4 regions of the Bifidobacterium hominis genome follow, and region 1 is predicted to be linked to each of the others. Evidence: riboswitches for the same ligand, from Rfam matches in the RefSeq annotation. Region 1 holds a riboswitch; each other region holds the start of a gene.
What was found. A riboswitch is a leader RNA that binds a small molecule or an ion and turns the genes downstream of it on or off. The one in region 1 is predicted to bind thiamine pyrophosphate.
Positions count from the first base shown of each region.

Region 2: another riboswitch for thiamine pyrophosphate. It lies ahead of thiM (hydroxyethylthiazole kinase); the one in region 1 lies ahead of WMO36_RS01775 (ECF transporter S component).
Region 3: another riboswitch for thiamine pyrophosphate. It lies ahead of thiC (phosphomethylpyrimidine synthase ThiC); the one in region 1 lies ahead of WMO36_RS01775 (ECF transporter S component).
Region 4: another riboswitch for thiamine pyrophosphate. It lies ahead of WMO36_RS02805 (solute carrier family 23 protein); the one in region 1 lies ahead of WMO36_RS01775 (ECF transporter S component).

Region 1 is NZ_JBBMFR010000002.1:84,879-90,053, reverse strand. Features, by position in the region: gene WMO36_RS01785 (energy-coupling factor transporter transmembrane component T family protein) at 1-607, opposite strand, end outside; gene WMO36_RS01780 (ABC transporter ATP-binding protein) at 609-2,114, opposite strand; gene WMO36_RS01775 (ECF transporter S component) at 2,210-2,821, opposite strand; TPP riboswitch at 2,847-2,949, opposite strand; gene WMO36_RS01770 (Mrp/NBP35 family ATP-binding protein) at 3,100-4,221, opposite strand; gene ligA (NAD-dependent DNA ligase LigA) at 4,315-5,175, opposite strand, start outside.
Region 2 is NZ_JBBMFR010000006.1:106,844-112,018, forward strand. Features, by position in the region: gene WMO36_RS05790 (thiamine-binding protein) at 31-396, opposite strand; gene thiD (bifunctional hydroxymethylpyrimidine kinase/phosphomethylpyrimidine kinase) at 464-1,306, opposite strand; partial or broken gene WMO36_RS05800 (thiamine phosphate synthase) at 1,381-2,127, opposite strand; gene thiM (hydroxyethylthiazole kinase) at 2,257-3,126, opposite strand; TPP riboswitch at 3,117-3,225, opposite strand; gene WMO36_RS05810 (type IV pilus twitching motility protein PilT) at 3,316-5,175, opposite strand, start outside.
Region 3 is NZ_JBBMFR010000002.1:280,794-285,968, reverse strand. Features, by position in the region: gene thiC (phosphomethylpyrimidine synthase ThiC) at 1-2,302, opposite strand, end outside; TPP riboswitch at 2,506-2,607, opposite strand; gene WMO36_RS02705 (GNAT family N-acetyltransferase) at 2,783-3,346, shown strand; gene WMO36_RS02700 (sugar O-acetyltransferase) at 3,571-4,209, shown strand; gene WMO36_RS02695 (autorepressor SdpR family transcription factor) at 4,353-4,643, shown strand; gene WMO36_RS02690 (SdpI family protein) at 4,655-5,175, shown strand, end outside.
Region 4 is NZ_JBBMFR010000002.1:308,822-313,996, reverse strand. Features, by position in the region: gene WMO36_RS02810 (LuxE/PaaK family acyltransferase) at 1-468, opposite strand, end outside; gene WMO36_RS02805 (solute carrier family 23 protein) at 528-1,877, opposite strand; TPP riboswitch at 1,943-2,044, opposite strand; gene gltB (glutamate synthase large subunit) at 2,271-5,175, shown strand, end outside.

The DNA.
Region 1 (5,175 bases):
ACACGCGCTTGATGGCACTACCGTCACCCAGTCCACGAGAGCGGCGGGATTGTCCAAGCGCATACCAATCATTCTGCAGCAACGTGAACATGCGCATACCAGCCAAACCGCCATATACGAATCGCGACGGCAAATGCAAAATCTGCACCAAGCCATCGGCCAGATCGGTCGGGTCAAGGCCAAACGCGAGGATCACGCCGGGAACGGCAATGGCTGCCACACGTAGGAACGTGGCCAACGCCAAATACAACGATCCCTGCGAAATCACAATGACATTGCCAAGATTGACCAGCACGGCACCGGAGGTTTTGCCATACAATGCCACGGAAATGAAACTTCCCGAAGCTGCGATCCATACCGGCCAGGTTTTACGAAGCACCGTCCATGGAGCGACGCCTCCAATCCAGAGCAGCAACATCTCCAACACGAACGCCACCGATGCGGAAACCACGTCCAACGTCACGAACATGGGAATGCACAATATCAGCGCGCCGATGAAACGACTGACCGGATTGATCTTCGCGACAAACCATGACGGAGACGCCGGCTTGGCGTCATCATGACGTTCCTTATGCGGCACCACGCTGATGGTTTCCAACTGTTCCATCTCACTCCCCCTCGCTTACGAGAATGCGACGCGCTCCCAACGCTTCGATCAACGGTTCGTCATGAGTGACCATGATGACGGAACAGCCAGCGTCGCGCGCGCCCGCTATCAGCCTGACCATTTCCGTCCATGTGGTGAAATCCTGACCGAAAGTCGGCTCATCCATCACCAACACCTTCGGTGCCGCGGCAAGCATGGACGCCACGGAAAGGCGACGCTTCTCACCGCCGGATAACGTGAATGGATTGGCTGGGGCGAACCGTTTGAGGTTCAACCGTTCCAGCATCATATCGGCGATGGCGTAGGCCTCGTCATCGGTTTTTCCCATGGATTTAGGGCCGACCGCCACTTCGTCGCGCACACTGGATGCAACGAACTGGTGTTCCGGCTCTTGGAACACCATGCCGATTCGCCCAAGAAGATCCCTGCTTTTCCACGTGAAGACGTTGTTCTCCCTATGTGCGGGAACCATGCTTTCATCCATACTTACCCGCCCGGAAATCGGTTTGAGCAAGCCAGCCAAAGTCAAAGCAAGCGTGGATTTTCCCACACCGTTTTTGCCGGTCAGGGCAGTAATCTCGCCGGCATGGAACGCGAGGTTCACATGCTCGCCAAGCGCGAATTCACGTCCGAAGCTGAGATCCTCGGTTCGCAGAACAACCTTTCCCGATGACTGCTTGGATTCGGGAATATGGCTTTCAATGGTGCGCCCCGGAACCCAGGCACCGCCTTTTGCCAACACCGTCGCCATGCTGCCGAACACTTCCTCAGGAGTGCCATCGGCGATGACTCCGCTGACATGCGAATCGGCTTCCGGCTTGCCAAGCACAATGACGCGATCCACCAAATCAAGCCATACGTCAATGTGATGCTCCACCACCACCAAGGTTTCATGGGTTCGGTCAAGCACATCACGTACCGCATCATGCACCTCCTTGACGCCTTCCGGATCAAGGTTGGCGGTCGGCTCGTCAAACAACAGCAATCCGGGGTGCATGGCGAGCACGCCAGCCAAAGCCAGACGTTGACGCTGCCCGCCAGAAAGCCTGCGCGTGGAGCGATCAAGTTTCATATAGCCAAGTCCAACAATGTCGAGTGAGGAACGGACCCTGCTCCAAATCTCATCTTTTGGCAGATTCAGATTTTCACAGCCAAAAGCGGTATCGTCTCCCACACGTTCCAGAATCGTCTGTGCATCGGGATCCTGCAATACCAATCCTGATCGCCCACGCGAATGGCGGGCATCCGTTCCGTCGATCAGCAGCTCACCTTCGAGTTCACCTTCATCATCACCGCCGAGCACGCCGGCAAGACCGGCCATCAACGTCGATTTTCCGGCACCGGAAGCACCCAACAGCAACACACGCTCCCCCGGCTGTATGGTGAAGTCCACATGCCTTAACGCAAAATCCTTACGTGAAGCATGTCGCCATCCCCAATCGCGTGCGACCACCCCGGCTGCGGAAAACGATTTTTCTGCATCAGTACCCATGAATCGTTCTTTCATTCCTTTTGCATTTGGCGTTCGTAAGGCGAACACGCATCAAAGAAGTCCCGTATCCACCCACCGTGAATGCGATACGGGACTTCACAAACGAATCGTCAGACCAGAGTCTGCGCACGACCGGATTCGAAACGGTCAAGCACGCCTGTTTTGGCAATGGCCTGCTGCAGCAGATACATCAGGACTCCAGCCACCAAAGCGCCGGAAATAACGGAAGTGACGCAGTTGACGGCAATACGCAAGCCTGCCCAGGCGGGGTTTACGGTCCAGTTGTAGAGGAAGCATCCCAAACCGGCGAGGGTGCCGGAAATGGTGGCCGACAGCAAATCCCAACGCTTGTACGCGAAAATCGCAAAGCCGATTTCGGCAGTAAGACCTTGGCAGATGCCAATGATCAGGGAACCGCCGATGCCCCAGGGATTGCCCATGGCGAGTTCTATAGCGGCAGCAAGGGTTTCGGCGAACAGCGCAGCACCAGGCTTTCGCACAATAAGGGCGGCCAGAGGTCCTGCAAATAGCCAGATGCCGTTCAGTAGGCCTTCGAAGCCAGGCGTCACCGCTTCGAACAGCGTGATCGGAGCCGCGCAGATAACATCCCAGCCCCAGAAAATCACACCAGCTGCAACCGCGACGATGGCGGCCACAACGATATCAACGACTCGCCATTTGTTGTTGTGCTTCTTCACCGCGGAAGATTCATTTACGGTCATGAATGTGCCTTTCTTTATGTCAAGGCACGGGAAAAGAGAGACGTCCGTGCGCCGGCATTACCCGGTATACGTTCATACGGTCGAAGCGTTTGCTTCCTCTCAGCCATACGGCCCCCGTGTCTGCGCTTGATACTACACAAGGCACAAGATTTTCACAAGGGCTGTTTCATTTTCGCTTCGTTTCCGGCATAGAACACGCTCGGATTTTTGCAATGGCCTGTCTTCACGGGTTTCCCTCCCGTACTGAATGCAGCACGGAAACACGGTTCCATAGAGTTTTACAGAGGTCTGCACATCAATGATTCAGCTAGGTTCCTGAATGTCTCGCCAATACCGTCGGCACGTAACGAGCCATCCTCATTCAGCACGGCCGGGCGTCCGTCCTCACCAGTCTCCCGCAATTCCGGTTCCAGTGGAAGCTGAGCGAGCAAAGGAACGTCATAGCCGAGGCTTTCGGTCAGCTGTTCCGATACGCGCGTACCACCGCCTTCGCCGAAAATCCGCAGACGTTCACCCTTATGCTCGTAATAGCTCATGTTCTCTACGACGCCGCGCACTTTCATCGGCACCTGCAGCGCCACCAAGCCGGAGCGTACTGCGATGTCGGATGCGGACGGCTGCGGCGTGGTGATCACCACCAGTTCCGCATTCGGCAGGGCCTGGGCCACGGAAATCGCCATATCGCCGGTGCCCGGAGCCAAGTCAAGCAGAAGCACGTCGGGCTCGCCCCACCACACATCCGAAAGGAATTGTTCGAGCGAACGCTGCAGTCGCGGCCCTCTCCAAAGGATCGCACGATCGGCGCCCGCGAACATGCCGATGGAAATCAGTTTCACCCCCCAAGCGGTGACGGGCATGAGCATACCATTCAGATTGGTGGGTTGCGCATGCACGCCGAACAGTCGCGGCAGCGAGAACCCGTAGATGTCGGCGTCAATGGCGGCCGTATCATAACCGAGCGCCGCGAAAGTGGCGGCAAGATTCGCGGTGACGGACGATTTGCCGACACCGCCTTTGCCGGATGCTATGGCGAAAATACGGGTTTTGATGCCCGGCTTATTAAAGGGGTTCTGCTTGCGATCGGCTTTGAGACCTGCAACGAGTTGGGTGAGCTTGTCTTGGCTCATGGATCCGACTTCGATACGCGGCAGCAGCGTCGCATCCGGGTAGGATGCCACCGCTCCGTTGATTTGGTTGGTGATGGTCTGCGATAATGGGCAGCCTTCCACCGTCAGCTCGACTTCCACACGGACTTCGTAAGTGTTCGTTTTGCCTTCCACCGGTATCGCATCGATGGCTGCGATCATGCCCAGATCGGTCACGGACCGCCCCAGCTCGGGATCGATCACTTTGCTGAGTCGCTCATAGATGCGCGCTTCAATGGTACGCTCGTCGGTCATGGTTCCTCCTTTAACCGCGTACCAGACTAGCGTCTGGAGGCGCGGCATGCCAGAGCCTTCTTGCGATTATGTTGCCAGCTTGACGTTCCGACGTCACACCGTTCCGTTTTCCAGCAGTATTTTGAACTGGTCCTCGTTTAACATGGGAACGCCTAATTCCTCTGCCTTGGCGGCCTTGGCGCCGGCGTTTTCGCCAACGACCACCCAATCGGTTTTCTTGCTGACGGATCCTGAGGCTCTTCCACCACGAGAGATAATCGCTTCTTTGGCGGAGTCACGCGAGAAATCAATCAACGAACCGGTGACGACCACTGTCTTGCCTTCAAGTGTCTGCGGTAGTGTACTGATTTCAGCTTGCTCCACACCAACTCCAGCAGCCTTCCATGCTTCCAACACCGTGCCGCGCCAATCGCCTGGTTCCTTGGCCGATGTGAACCACGTGACCACCGATTCCGCAATCTCCGGACCGATGCCGTCTATCTGAGACAGTTCGTCCACACTGGCGCGTTCGATGGCGTCAAGCGATCCGAACGTATTGGCGATAACACGTGCCGTGGGCGGTCCGAGGCGCCGGATCGACAGGGCTACAAGCACACGCCATAAGTCGGCGTGGCGTGCCTTGTCCATTTCGTCAAGCATTTTCCTTGTGTTTTCCGCAGGGCGTATATATACCGGCTGCACGCTGGATGCTCCGGAACGCGATACTTTGGTTTCCTCTCGGATCACCATGGCATCCTCAGGCACGTCATATCCGGGATATTCCGCGGATTCATCGACTTCGTCCTTACGCTTTCTCGCCGCTGTCGGAGTCGTCCAAAACGCCGGGACCTGATGCCATAGGCCTGATCCGCCGATACGTTTGCGCGTTTTTTTCGGCTTACCGTTCTTGCCGACGGTTTCGTGGATTTCGATGATTGGCGCTTCTCGCCATACGCGAACATCCTGCAGGTCGGA
Region 2 (5,175 bases), on a different contig from region 1:
TTCTGACGATCTAACAGTTTATTGCCTGATTTATTCCGACAGGATTTCGTCCACAAGTGCCTGCTTGGCGTGGATCTGACCTTCGAAACCCGGGCGAATGTCGAGACGGATCACCACGTCGGTGCGATAGCCCTGGCCAGCCAGCTTCATGGTGGCGTCGCGAATCACCTTGAGCACGTCGTCGATGTCGCCTTCGATGTTGGTGAACATGGCGTTGGTTTCACTCGGCAATCCGGATTGACGGATCACGTCGACCGCCTGCGCCACGTACGTGGACTTTTCAGGGCTTGCGCCGGCGGGGGAGATGGCGACTGCGGCAAGCGTGTTGATATACGGTTTGCCGGTTTCCGGGTTGATCGGCACTTCCTGCTTTTCCGCATTGCGATCAAGGGTCATGTTCGTTCCTTTCGTTGCGTTCCTATCGGCCTGATACGACTTGGATTGGCTGGTGCGGATTTGGCTGTCAGCGCCATTTCCAAGCGTGATCCATCGGTCCGGATCCGTGACCGAGGTCAAGCTGCGCCTCCAAGGCGCCCGTCAGATACAGTTTTGCACTATCGACGGCTTCCGGCAATGTCTCGCCAAGCGCCAGATGCGATGCGATCGCCGAAGACAGCGTGCATCCGGTGCCATGCGTGTTCGGATTATTGATACGACGCGCGCGGAACCAAGTGACTTTGCCGCTCGGTTCAACGAGCACATCGCTGGCATCCTGCGTGCCATGACCGCCTTTGACGAGCACCGCGCAGCCGAAATGGCCGGCGAGCATATGGCCTGCCGTCACCATGTCGTTCTCACTGGAGATGCTTTCGCCATTCTCGTAGTCGATCGCGTCGGCACCCTGTTCGACGGCCAGCTCGCACAGCGCCTGGGTCTCCGGCATATTCGGCGTGATGACGGTGGCCAGCGGGAACAGCTTGGAAGTCAGTGCCGCAATCGCGTCGCCTTCGATAAGCTTCGCACCGGATGTTGCCACCATCACCGGATCAAGCACAATATTCGTGGCATCATGCGCAATCAGACGGTCGGCGATCACGTTGATGAGCTCCACGCTCGACACCATGCCGATCTTCACCGCGACCGGCGGAATATCTTCAAATACTGCGTCGATTTGCGCGGCGAGCATTTCCGGAGGAGTGTTCGTGACCATGGTCACGCCTGTGGTGTTCTGCGCGGTCAGCGCCGCGATGGCGGTCATACCGAACACGCCATTGGCAAGCATGGTTTTCAAATCCGCCTGAATGCCGGCACCACCGGAGGAATCCGATCCCGCGATGCTCAATACCGGTGCCAAAGTGCTGGTCATGAATGACTCCTTACTTGCTTTTGCTTGCTTATGATGCGAAGTTCTGAAATATTCGTGATCCGTGATTGCTATTTGCGCAGTACGTGCCCATGCTTTGCATCACCGCGCACTGCCTTCCATCGCGAAACCATATTGCGGGTCGCCTCTTCCGGATCGCTTGCGCCGGCAATGGCCGACACCACAAACCAGCCGGCCGCCTTCGAATGTGCGAGCATCTCCATATCGTCGGCGGTCACTCCACCGCCGACCACAACCGGAAAATCACTCGCATCGCAGATCGCATTGATCTGCGCCTCGTCGAGCGTATGCCCGGAACCATCGTTGCCACCAACGGAAGCTTCCGGCTTGGTGGTGGACACGTGCAACGGGCCGGCCCCGATGTAGTCGATGCAGCCGGCAGGCAGCCCGTTGATCAGCTTCACCAGGCTTTCCGTTTCGGCAGACAAGCCCACAATGGCATCTTCCCCAAGCAACGCGCGGGCTTCCTGCGGTTCCAAGTCGGTTTGCCCAATATGCACGCCGTCAACTTTGATGCCCTTGTGACGTGCCTGCCAAACTACATCCACGCGATCGTCGATCACAAACGCCACGGAATCGGATTTGCCGTTGTTCTCGATAACCTGCGCGATATCGCGTGCCATGCTGGTGATGTCTTTCGCGTCGGTGTTCTTGGCTCGCAGCTGGATGAACGTTGCACCCCCGCGCAACGCATCCTCAATCACACCGGTAATAGTACGGCTCTTGCAATCCTGCGGGCCGACCACAAAGTAGGCGCTCATATCGAATGTATCGCGCATCGATGCATATGAATAATTGTTCATATAATCAACCCTTCTCGGTAAGTGATTCAGAAAACCTACAATGTGAACCGGCAATCGTCCATATTTTCCACATACGCAATTGCCGAACCCTGCATGATATGCCGAATACCATGCAGGGTTCGGCAAGGCCTAGTCGATGATGATTTCGGAAGCGGCGACTTCCTCGGCGGTGACGTTCCAAAGCGCGTCAAGCAGCGCCACTTGGAAAGATCCGGGACCGGACGATTTCGCTTCGGCGATTTCGGAAGCCCTGTTATACAGCAATGATGCCGAAATCGCGGCGACAAGCGGTTCGGCCACGGCCAGATACGTTGCGGTAACGCCGCCGAGCGAACAGCCGGCGCCGGTGATCTTCGTCATCATCGCGCTGCCGCCGGGCAAACGGAACACGCGCTCGCCGTCAGTCACCAGATCGACTGCTCCGGAAACGGCCACCGCGCCGGCTCCAACAGGGGAGTATTTCGCAAGATGACGAGCCACTCGTTTGGCCGCGTCAACGGCGGAATCAACTTCGTCGACGGCTTCCACGCCTGCCGGGCGAGTGCCGGGAACGGTGGAATCATGCTGTGCCAGACCCCACATCGCATCGAGCGCGATGATTTCGCTCGCATTGCCGCGCACAATGGTCGGCGGGTATGTGCGGAACGATTCGAGAATGGCGGTACGGGTTTTGCCGATGCCCGCGGCGACCGGATCAAGTACCCACGTCTTGCCGTTCTTGTGCAGTTTGTAGGCGATTTCCGGTAGCGCGTCCTTGAAGAACGGCAGGAGTGTGCCCACATTGATGTAGTTCGATCCGGCGATTTCCGCGGTGTCGATCACGTCGTCAGGCAGGAAGCTCATGGCTGCGGTGCCGCCGGCGGCCAGCTGCGCGTTGGCCACAAGATTCATCGTTACGAAATTGGTGAACGACTGTGCCAAAGGTGTGGTTTCGCGTACGTCGTTTACTGCCTGCGCAATCTGTTCACGCAATGCAGCTGCATATGAGTCATCGCCCATTGTCTGCTCCCTACGTTGGTCCTAACCAACAGGTTCAAAGGGTCAGGCATTTGCCTATCTCAGCTTCCGCTTTCGCCGGAAGCCCCCCTGCATGTACATAACATATCTAACCTATACAAAGGTGCTGACAGTGGCACGTTTTGCATAAACGAACAATCGACACGTTCCAGTTGGATGCCGGTCCACTTGTTATCTGCGCGTTGCGCCGTCGGGCCAGTCGATTCCAGGATCGGGCGAATGCAATACGTTCTCGTAAATGTCGTTGCGCACGTAAATTTCGCAGGCGCCTTCCGACCATGTGCTTTTCCAAGGTGTCTTGGTTTCGGCGATTTTGATTTTCGTGTAATGGTTTCTGTCGTAACCAAGGTCGGAGAAGAAAAATGGCTGATACAGAGTGTCGTAGAATTCGGGTTCGCCCCACGATTTCCATGTTTCGATGTCTTTCTTTCCCGCATAGGGGTCAACGCACCATTCCCACGACGAATAGCTTCGTCCCTTGTATGCATTGGCAAGAAGCGTATGGTCGAAGTAAGGGGCTGAATCGATAAGGGTGCTGCCGTACCAAGAAGTGTAGTCGATGCAGTCGGTGCCGCCGCAATATCCGCCTTTGTCGATGATTTTGTTGATTTCTGGATTGGAAGCGGTGTCGTTCTTGCTGACGCGTGTCCAGCCTGCCATCCAACGGTATTGCTCCAAATGGTTGGTTTTGATAAAAGACGCTACCGCCCGGGAAGACGAATAGTCGTACCGAATATCGCAAATACTGGCGCTTGCCGTCCAATACACGCTGACAAGCATGAAGATAAGACCGAGGATTTTGAAGAAACGGAGATACCGTTCCGTTTTCTTCGGTCCAAGAAGAGTCATAACACGGTTGTTGAGATTACGGATCCACTGAGGCCAATCGTTGGAATTGTTTTTTTCGATATCGCAATCGATGGCGAGAATGGCGATGAAGAATCCCAAGATGATTCCCGCATGATGCATGGAAAGATGCGCGGTGAACGCAACGCTTATACCCAAGTATGTGGTGAGCAGCAATGATGCGGTTTTCCGGCGTAGGCAAATCTGAATAAGAAAACACCACATCAGGCATGACATTACGCACGGCATAAACAGCTCGCTTGGCGTGAGAGCGATGAACTGCATATTGCCATCCGACAGGGTTGAAGTGAACAACGTCTCGGAAGGCATTACCAGCCAGGTGTTGAAGGCGCCGCAGAGTTTTTCGAATTCCTCGAGGACCTGCACCTTGGCAAGAGCGTCTTCGAAGGTGATGACGCCCTTGTTGACGAGTCTCGCCAGATCTTGGTCAAGCGTATGCATGCCTTCCTTTTCGCTGGATTGCAGCACGGTACGAATCTGATGCGCCTTGCCTCCGCGAATCAACGCGGCCACGGCCGGAGTGTTGATCATCACTTCGGTGGCAGGAGCGCGGCCATGCCCGCTGGCACGTGGAATCAGGGTTTGCACGACCACCGCGCGCAGAGTGGAGGCCACCTGCACGCGAATCTGCTGCTGCTGATTTTCCGGGTACACGTCGATCAGACGGTCCACGGTCGAACCGGCGTCCTGCGTGTGCAGGGTGGCGAACACCAAGTGGCCGGTTTCCACGGCGGTCAACGCGGTGGAAATGGTTTCGAGGTCTCGAAGCTCGCCCACTTCGATAATGTCGGGATCTTCACGAAGCGCGCGTTTAAGCGCTTCCGCGAAACTTTTGGTGTCGGTGCCCACTTCACGCTGGCTCATCACGCAACGCTTGTGTTGATGCACGAATTCGATCGGGTCTTCAATGGTGATGATATGGTCGGCGCGTTCGGCATTCGCTCTGTCGACAATCGCGGCGAGCGTGGTGGATTTGCCGGAGCCGGTCGGACCGCATACGAGCACGAGTCCACGCGGCAGTAACGCCAGATCGGCGATATGCGGGTCGAGACCAAGCTCCTGCGCGGTTTTGATTTCCGTGGGAATGGTTCGTAATGCCGCGCACACGCCCAAACGGTCGCGGTATACGTTGGCGCGGAATCGCAGCAGATCGCCGATGGAGAA
Region 3 (5,175 bases), 200 kb from region 1:
CAGCCGCATGGCAGGCGATCTTGTATGCGATCACACCTTGCTTCACATCGTCCTTGTTCGGCAATCCAAGATGTTCCTTCGGCGTCACATAACACAGCATTGCAGTGCCATAGCGGGCGATTTCCACACCGCCGATCGCCGACGTGATGTGGTCGTAGCCGGGAGCGGTGTCAGTGGTGAGCGGTCCAAGCGTATAGAACGGCGCATCCTTGCAGATCGCCTTCTCCATTTCGATGTTCATGCGCACGGTGTCGAACGGAATATGGCCAGGTCCTTCGATCATCACCTGCACGTCGTGTTCCCATGCGCGCTGGGTAAGCTCGCCCAAAGTCATCAGTTCGGCGAACTGTGCCGCATCGTTCGCATCGGCAAGCGATCCCGGACGAAGTCCATCACCCAGTGAGAACGCCACATCGTATTTGGCGAAGATTTCACACAATTCGTCGAAATGCGTATACAGGAAGCTTTCCTGATGATGCTGCAAACACCATTCAGCCATAATCGAACCGCCACGCGAAACGATGCCCGTCATGCGGTTCGCCGTCAATGGCACGAAACGCAGCAGCACACCGGCATGAATCGTCATATAGTCCACACCCTGCTCGCACTGCTCGATCACCGTGTCGCGGAACAGTTCCCAGCTGAGCTTGGAAGCGTCATCCTCCACCTTTTCGAGTGCCTGATACATTGGCACGGTGCCGATCGGCACGGGGGAGTTGCGTAGAATCCATTCACGCGTAGTGTGAATGTCGTTGCCGGTAGACAGATCCATTACGGTGTCAGCACCCCACTTGGTGGCCCACGTGAGCTTCTCCACCTCCTCGTCAATAGACGAAGTGACCGCCGAATTGCCCATATTGGCGTTGAGCTTGGTAAGGAACTTCGAGCCGATGATCATGGGCTCAGCCTCAGGATGGTTGATATTGCAAGGCATGACGGCACGTCCTGCGGCCAGTTCGCTGCGCACCAGTTCCACGCTGCAATGCTCGCGTTCCGCTACATAGCGCATTTCCGGCGTGATGATGTTGTGGCGCGCGTACCACATTTGCGTCACCGGATGATCCTTGGCCTTCATCGGCTTATGCTGGCGGCCGCGCCATTCCTTGGAAGCCTTGCCACGCTTGATGGCGCGTTTGCCGTCATCTTCCAGATTGCGTCGACGTCCCTCGTATTCTTCGACGTCACCGCGGTCAAGAATCCAATCCAAACGCAGGGGAGCGAGTCCCTCTTTCGGATCGCATTTCGGTCCTTCGGTGTTGTAGTCCTTGAATGGCGCGTTCGGTCCGACGCCAGGAGTGTCAGACAGTTTGATTTCGGTGTATGGCACTTCCAGATCGTAGGAGCCGAATTCGTTTTCGAAATGTACCGGCGTGGTTTTGCGGATATGCGCTTTGTCGCGCTGTTTGGACTCGCGTGCGGCAATGTCGACGCGCTGCTGCTTGGCGAGCTTGGATGCGGCCTTGGCTTCCTTCGCATTGGTGAACTTCTTTTCACCGGATGCGCCGTCGGCTGCGTTGCTAGGGCTGATTTCCGCTGTGTTCTGGGCTTTCATGCGCGGTGCGTATCCGTGCTTCGTGTCGCCACGTACGGCTTTCCAACGCGTTACCATATCGCGGGTTGTGGCTTCCGGATCATCGGCTCCTGCAATCGCGGACACCACGAACCAGCCTGCCGCCTTTGAACGCGCCAGCATTTCCATATCATCTGCGGTCACGCCACCGCCTACCACTACCGGAAAACCACTGGCTGAACAAATGGTGTTGATCTGCTCTTTGTCAAGCGTGCGACCGGAACCGTCATTGCCACCTACGGACGCTTCCGGCTTGGTGACGGAAACATGCAGCGGCGCCGCACCGATATAGTCGATGCAGCCATTGGGCAATTCGTTGATGAGTCTGACCAGGCTTTCTGTCTCCGCCGACAATCCCACGATGGCGTCTTCGCCGAGCAGCGTGCGGGCTTCACGCGGTTCCATATCGGTCTGTCCGATGTGCACGCCGTCAACCTTGATGCCTTTGCTGCGGGCCTGCCAGACCACATCCACGCGGTCGTCGATCACGAATGCCACGGAATCTGACTTGTTGTTGTCTTCGATGATTTGCGCGATATCACGCGCCATGTCGGTAAGGTCCTTCGCGTCGGCGTCTTTGGCGCGCAGTTGGATAAAGCTTGCGCCCCCGCGCAATGCGTCATCGATGACGTCGGTGATCGGTCGACCTTTGCAATCCTGTGGGCCTACCACAAAATAGGCGCTCAGGTCGAAGCTGTCTCGCATCGACGCATACGGATAATTGTTCATGATTCCCCCTTGATTATGCTGTTTTGGGTTGGGGAAAATTTGATTCCGTCAGTAAATGGATACGCTGACATGCCTCGTATTCTTGGATACACGGGATAGAAAGCGAAATTACGCTTGATGATTTCGCGATGCAGGTTGTTTTGCCGACGCGTCTGTTGCGTTGACTTTTACGGATGCCGATTGACGCTGGAAATGCGTGTGCACGATGACGCTCATTCTTCGCTCCCTACGATGGTGTTAACCAACAGGTTCAAAGGGTCAGGCATTCGCCTATCTCAGCCCCGTTGAGGAGCCCCCTGCTTTAGGTGTTGGCTACGAACCTACGCCCTGCACTGGACGTAGCCTTTCGCCGAAGCCCATAGGTGAGTCAGACCCGTCGTCACTTTCGCATGCATCGTCTTCATCCGTATCACGCCCCACCGCGCATCTCACGGCAAAACTCTCCTTGCAGGCTAAGCTATACCTCAGTTCAATGCATTGCGTATGAAAGAGGTTGACTACATGTTGGAGACGGAACGGCTGACATTGAGGGCTTGGACTGAAACAGATGCGGAAAGCTTGTACGTCTATGCGAAAGATCCGGATATCGGACCTATCGCGGGCTGGCCCGCACACCGATCGAAAGAAGAAAGTCTCAATACGATTCGTCATGTGCTCAATGGCAAGGAATGCTGCGCGATTTGCGAGCGCGGCAGCAATAACCCCATTGGCTCGATTGAGTTAAAGCTTAATGGTCATACGGGTATGACGGATCGTGATGATGAGTGTGAGTTGGGTTACTGGTTGGGCAAGCCTTTCTGGGGGAGGGGTTATATGCCGGAGGCAGCTAGGGAGATTATCCGTCATGGTTTTGTTGATCTTGGTATGAGTGCGATTTGGTGCGGTTATTATGATGGCAATCTGAAGTCGAAGCGGGTGCAGGAAAAGGTTGGTTTTGTCTATCATCACACGTGCGATGAGGTGCCGGTGCCTCTTATGCATGAGGTGCGCGTCGAGCATGTGAATATCCTTACCAAATCACGTTGGCAAATTTTGGCTGCCCGCTGATCGTGTCGGAAGCCAAGGCTGCAACAGGTTAACTGGCGATGTTTTGATGTGGTGATTGGGAGTTCAATGGCACTTACGGTCACACCGCCGAACATGCGAAATATTTCGCTAGCCGCAGACGATGATTGTGCAGAGGATTGCGAAAGGCATGCGGAATCACGGCATGAGTTGCGTTGAGTTCGTATATAATCGCAACGAGTGTGAATGACTGCAAGGAGGCTGCCATGACTGTGCCGCAACGAGTGCTTGACACTATGAATTCCGGATTGATCTATGCCTGCGATGACGAAGAGATGATCAAAGCGCAGCAGGAACAGATGGAACTACTGTACGACTTTAACGCGACCCGCCCCAGTCAAATGACGCAACGTATCGAAATTGCACGCCAACTGCTTGGCGAATTCGGCGAGGACGCCTATATCGAACCGCCGTTGCATGCCAATTGGGGATGCAACACGTATTTTGGTGCATATGCTTACGCCAATTTCAACCTCACGTTGGTTGATGATGGTGAAGTGCATATCGGCGAACATACCATGATCGGCCCGAACTGCACTATCGTTACCACCGGCCATCCGATTCGTCCTGACCTGCGCGAGAAGATCACACAGTATTCTCTGCCGGTCACCATCGGCCGCAATGTGTGGTTGGGCGCCAACGTTACCGTACTTCCTGGCGTCACTATTGGCGATAATTCGGTGATTGGTGCATGCTCGCTGGTTACCAAAGACATTCCCGCCAACGTAGTCGCATTCGGCCAGCCATGCAAGGTGTATCGCGAAATCGGCGAACATGATGACGTCTACTATTGGCGTGACCGCATGATTAACCCGCCCTACGATCAGCGGCACTCGGTTGCATAGACATCATCGTCCTCCTTCATGAACTTATGATTCGTCAACCGTGGTAAACGCGCGGGCGTGAATATGTATGTCCGGAGCATATATTTAGATAATTGTCTAAATAAGAAAATATCTAAATATTCAGTATCGTAAAGGAGGAATGCATGGCAGGAGAGGGGTTCAAAGCGCTCTCCGATCCCACGCGACGGCGCATTTTGGAATTGCTGCGCGAACGTGACATGACGGCCGGTGAGCTCGCGGAACAATTCAACATGAGCAAACCATCGATCAGCCACCATCTGACCACGCTGAAAACCGCGGAACTGGTAACCGACGAACGGCACGGGCAAAACATCATCTACAGTCTCAACACCACGGTGATGCAGGATCTGATCGGATGGTTCATGGGGTTCATGGACGGCAATGAAAACAATAAGCAAACGGACGGTCAATAAAGGAGAATCTTATGTGCGGGAACAATCTGGATGATTCCAAAAAAGCTTTCGATAACAACATCAACAATGCTGAAAGCGTGAATAAGAATGATTCGAGGGAGAAGGTCGCTCCAATCAGCCGCAACGTGTGCATTGCACTTGTTGTGCTGTGCTTGGTCAATGTTGCCGCACATCTTGCTTGCTGCAGTCGACTTCCCGAAAACGTGCCGATTCATTGGGGTGCCGACGGTTCGGTCAATGGCTACGGTCCGAGAGCCATAACGTTGATTCTTGATATATTGCCGTTACTGTGCTTGGGACTTTTCCTCATCATCCCGAAGATGGATCCCAAGGGAGAAAGCTACATGAAGGCCAGCGGACTGTATCGTGGATTCGTCATCGCGTTCACGCTCATCATGTGCGGCATCACATGGTTCACCGAAGCCACCGCATTCGGCGTGATCCCAGCTACCAGTGGTCCTGTTGGGCTTATCGTTTGCGTGGTGCTGGGAGCGTTGTTCGTCGGCGTGGGAAATTACCTTCCGCGCATGCG
Region 4 (5,175 bases), 220 kb from region 1:
CAGATAACGGGCCAACGAACCATTATGATTCATCTCCCAAGCGGGGGAGAGCACTGCGATGCGTATACGCTCGCGGTCCGGCATGATGAAATGACGGAACGGGCCGATCATCGAAGCGTCCCACACCTCAAGATCAGGATGATAGTTGCGTCCACGCTGGCCAGGATGCGTGGTGCCGCTGGTCATAAACACGGCCTCGCACTCCGTCTCGGGAACCGAAGTGAGCGTCAGCATCTTGAACCCATCCACCGGCATCGGTGGAATATCCATCCAGCTGGACAACGTCTGCGGAGTCACCCTGCGAGACATGCAATACGTGCGATACTGCATGTTATGAGCGTACTGAAAAGCGAAAATCTGTCGTGCGAGTGCGTCGAACGCCTCATCCGGCGCGGTTTCGCATCCGTATTTTTCGATGAACTCAAGCACATCTGCCTTGACCTGCTGCGCTTCAGTGTTTAGCGACATCGATGTCATGATGCAATGTTCCTTTCCTATGTTGAATTTCGGTAACGGTTGGCCATGAATCAAGCTTGTGCCTGATCCCCGTTGTTGCCCACGGCTGTTTTGCGACGATTGATTAGATTCGGCAAATCGATCAGCAACGCTTTGAGAATCACCACGCAGAACGCGCCGACCAGAATCGAATTGGAGAAGAACACGTGAGCGCCGCCCTCAAGACCGCTCAATGCGTTCGGCAACGCGATACCCAACAGCAGTGACAAGCCGATGACTACTTGGGATCGGTCGTCCGGCTCTGCCTTGCGCAGTGTATTGAAGCCCGTACTGATCAGGCTCGCCGCAGCCGGAAGGAAAATGCCGCCGATTACAGGGGAGGGAATCAGCGACAACATCGCGCCGGCTTTCGGCACGAAACCAAGTGCCACAAACACCACACCGGCGATGATCACCGGCACGCGTGTGTGGGACTTGCCCTCATCCGTAACCTTCAGTAAAGCGACATTCTGTGGATATGCGGTAGTGGTGAAGCCACCGATCAGCGAAGAAATAGCGGAACCAGCCGCTTCGCCGGACAAACCATAACGAACCTGGCGATCCTCAAGCTTGACGCCTTGAATCTCGCTGGCCGCCTGATACACGCCAAGCGCTTCCATAATCGCAACCATATATGCGATGAAGAACGGTACAAAAACCGCAGCATCAAAATCAAAACCGCCATATGGCATGATCTGAGGAAGACCGAACCAAGGCTTGGACGCAACCCCGGAAAAATCCGCCATGCCAAACACTATGGAGAGCGAAGTGCCGACAACCAGCGCAATCAAATAGGAAAGCGCCCTGACCATGCCTTTGCCGAACTGGGAAAGCACCACCACCAACACGCAAGTCACCACAGACACGGCCAGCGTCTTCGGATCAGCGAACCCGTCATCGCCGGGAGCGCCGCCAAGAAACTCACTCAATGTGAAACTCGACAGCGAAACGCCCACCAGAAAAATAATCACGCCGGAAACCATCGGCGCAAATAGAAAACGCATCTTCTCAATCACACGAGTCAGACACAACACCAGAAAAATCAGCGAACTAACAAAAATCGACGTGCCAGCCGCAGCCAACGAACCGGCGGTACCAGCGGCAATCATCAACGCGTCAAACGCGGCAGACGGACCTTGTACAATCGGCAGACGCACCAACTTCGTGGCCTGAATCAACGTGACCAAACCGGACACGATGAAAATGGCGTTCACCATATTCGAAGACAAGGCCAACGGCAACCCAATGGCACCGGCCACAAATACCGGATCAAGCCACACATTAGACACCAACACATGCTGCAAGCCCAGCAAAACGTTCTTTGGAGTGAGCTTCTTCGAATCGGATCCGCTCTGAACGGACGGTTGCGACATGGCAGACATGCCAATTCCCTCTCTTCCTTACGGGGGCGACCAGTCTATGATCGCCGACACAGGGGAACGCATGTGCGCACTGTTCGTGACATTCCTACGCAGGCATTACCCTGATCAGGTATGAGGGTCCGGGCAAAGCCCGTCTCAGCCACATATCGGCTCCCCCTGTGCTATTCGGACAGGCAACCAGCATAACGGCATGCGTCGATACTTGGATGAGTTGGCATGAGAGCCCAGTGCGTTGTGAATTCTCCACATTTCCTCAAGAAAATGTACCTTGACTTTTCTGGGTATTCGTTATATGGACACGGAAATATCCACGACACAAAGGCGCGCTATTCTAAACCGCGCATTAAAGAACCGCAAGACTTTTCTTGCCCAAAAACATTGAAGGTGGTTTCGGTGACTTTCCACACCCCGTTAGATCTCACGATCCATGATTCCCAAGGTATGTACGATCCCGACGCCGAGCATGACGCCTGCGGCGTGGGTATGGTCACCACCCTCAACAAGCGCCCCGAACGCAAAATCGTCGACGACGCCATTGAAGTGCTCGTCAACCTCAACCACCGTGGCGCGGTCGGCGCCGAAGAAAACACCGGCGACGGCGCGGGCATCCTCATGAGCATGCCCGACGAATTCATGCGCGCCACCGCAGGCGTCGAACTACCCGAAGAAGGCCACTACGCCGCCGGCATCGCGTTCCTCGACCGAGACATCGCCACCTCCGGCCAACAAGAACAGGCCATCGCCAAAATCGTGCGCGAAGAAGGCCTCGAAGTACTCGCATGGCGCGTCGTACCCACCAACCCGGACGGACTCGGACTGCAGGCGCTCGCCAGCATGCCCGCGTTCAAGACGCTGGTCGTGGCCGACCCCGAAGGGCAGCTCGCCGGCATCGAACTGGACCGCAAGACGTTCCGCATCCGCAAGCGTGTGGAACACGAGGTGGGCATCTACTTCGCGTCCCTTTCCGCACGCACCATCACCTACAAGGGCATGCTCACCACCATGCAGATCAAACCCTTCTTCCTGGACCTTTCCGATGAGCGCATGAAGGCGAAGATCGCCATCGTGCACTCCCGTTTCTCCACCAACACGTTCCCGAGCTGGCCGCTCGCACAGCCGTTCCGCCAGCTGGCTCACAACGGCGAGATCAACACCATCCAGGGTAACCGTAACTGGCTGTCCGCGCGAGAAGGTCGACTGAGCTCCGAACTGCTTGGCGAATTCAAGCCGTTGCTGCCGATCGCGACCCCGGGCTACTCCGACTCCGGCACGTTCGACGAATGCCTCGAACTGCTGCACCTGTCCGGACGTTCCATGCCGCATGCCATCTCCATGATGCTGCCGCCGGCATGGGAGAAGAACGACCAGCTCGATCCCGACGTTAGGGCGTTCTACGAATACAACAACACACTGATCGAACCGTGGGACGGCCCCGCGCACATCATCTTCACCGACGGCACTCAGGTCGGCGCGTTGCTCGACCGCAATGGCTTCCGCCCCGGCCGCTGGCAGCTCACCGACGACGGTTACATCGTGCTCGCCTCCGAAACCGGCGTGCTTCCGGAGAACGCCGAGGAGCACATCGTGTCCAAGGGCCGCTTGGAGCCGGGCAAGATGTTCCTCGTCGACACCGATGAAGGCCGCATCATCCCCGACGAAGAAATCAAGAAGAACCTCGCTGCCCAGCATCCGTACCGCCAGTGGGTCGAAGGCAACACCGTCGAGATGAGCCAGCTGCCCAAGCGCGAGCACGTCAACCACTCCGGCCAGTCCGTGCAGCGCCGTCAGCGTGCCTTCGGCTACACCGAAGAGGACCTGAAGCTGCTGCTCGCCCCGATGGCCAACACCGGTAAGGAACCGCTCGGATCCATGGGCAACGACGCGCCTATGGCCGCGCTCTCTTCCCGCAGCCGCATGCTGTTCGACTACTTCACCCAGAAGTTCGCGCAGGTTACCAACCCGCCGCTCGACTGGGAACGTGAAAAGATCGTGACCTGCCTCGAATCCGCCATCGGTCCCGAGCCGAACCTGCTGGCCGATTCCGAACTGCACGCCAAGAAGATCCTCATTCCGTTGCCGGTGCTCAACTCCGACGAAATGGCGCAGCTCAAGCGCCTCGACCGCGCCAAGATCCTCGGCGGCTACTACAAGCCGTTCGTCGTCAAGGGTCTTTATCAGGTCGCAGGCGGCGGCAAGGCACTGAAGGAACGTCTTGAGGAAATCTTCCAGGAAGTCGATGAGGCCATCGCAAACGGGTCCAACTTCCTTGTGCTCTCCGACCGTGAATCCAACTACACGTGGGGACCGATTCCATCACTGCTGCTCACTTCCGCGGTGCAGCACCACCTGCTGCGCAGACACACGCGTACCCAGATCTCCATGGTCGTGGAGGCCGGCGATGTGCGCGAAATCCACCATGTCGCTCTGCTAATCGCCTACGGCGCGGCAGCAGTCAACCCGTATCTGGCGTTCGAATCCGTCGAAGACCTGTCCCGCAATGGGTATCTCAACGTCGATGCCGAAACCGCAGTGAAGAACCTGACCAACGCGCTGTCCACCGGCGTGCTCAAGATCATGGCCAAGATGGGCGTCTCCACCATCATGAGCTACCGCGGCGCGCAGTTGTTCGAAGCCATCGGCCTGAACAAGGACGTCATCGACAAATACTTCACCGGCACCACCTCCCGCGTCGGCGGCGTCGGACTCGACGAACTGGCCGAAGAGGTTGCCATTCGTCACCGTGTGGCCTACCCGTCGCAGTGGACCGCCCGTCCGCACCGCAACCTGCGCACCGGCGGCGAGTACAAGTGGCGCCGCACCGGCGAGGATCACCTCAATGATCCTGAGGCCATCTTCCTGCTGCAGCAGTCCACCCAGCGCGGCGATTACGACATGTTCAAGAAGTATTCGGCGCACATCAACGACACCTCCAACCGTCTGATGACGCTGCGCGGACTGATGAAGTTCAAGTCCGACCGCAAGCCGATCGACATCAGCGAGGTTGAGCCGGCCAGCGAGATCGTCAAGCGTTTCTCCACCGGCGCCATGAGCTACGGATCCATCTCCCAGGAAGCGCATGAGACCCTCGCCATCGCGATGAACACCATCGGTGCACGTTCTAACTCCGGCGAAGGTGGCGAATCCGAGGATCGTATCAACGATCCGCTGCGCTACAGCAAGATTAAGCAGATCGCATCGGCGCGTTTTGGCGTGACCAGCGATTACCTCGTGCACGCCACTGATTTGCAGATCAAGCTCGCCCAAGGCGCCAAGCCGGGTGAGGGTGGCCACCTTCCGG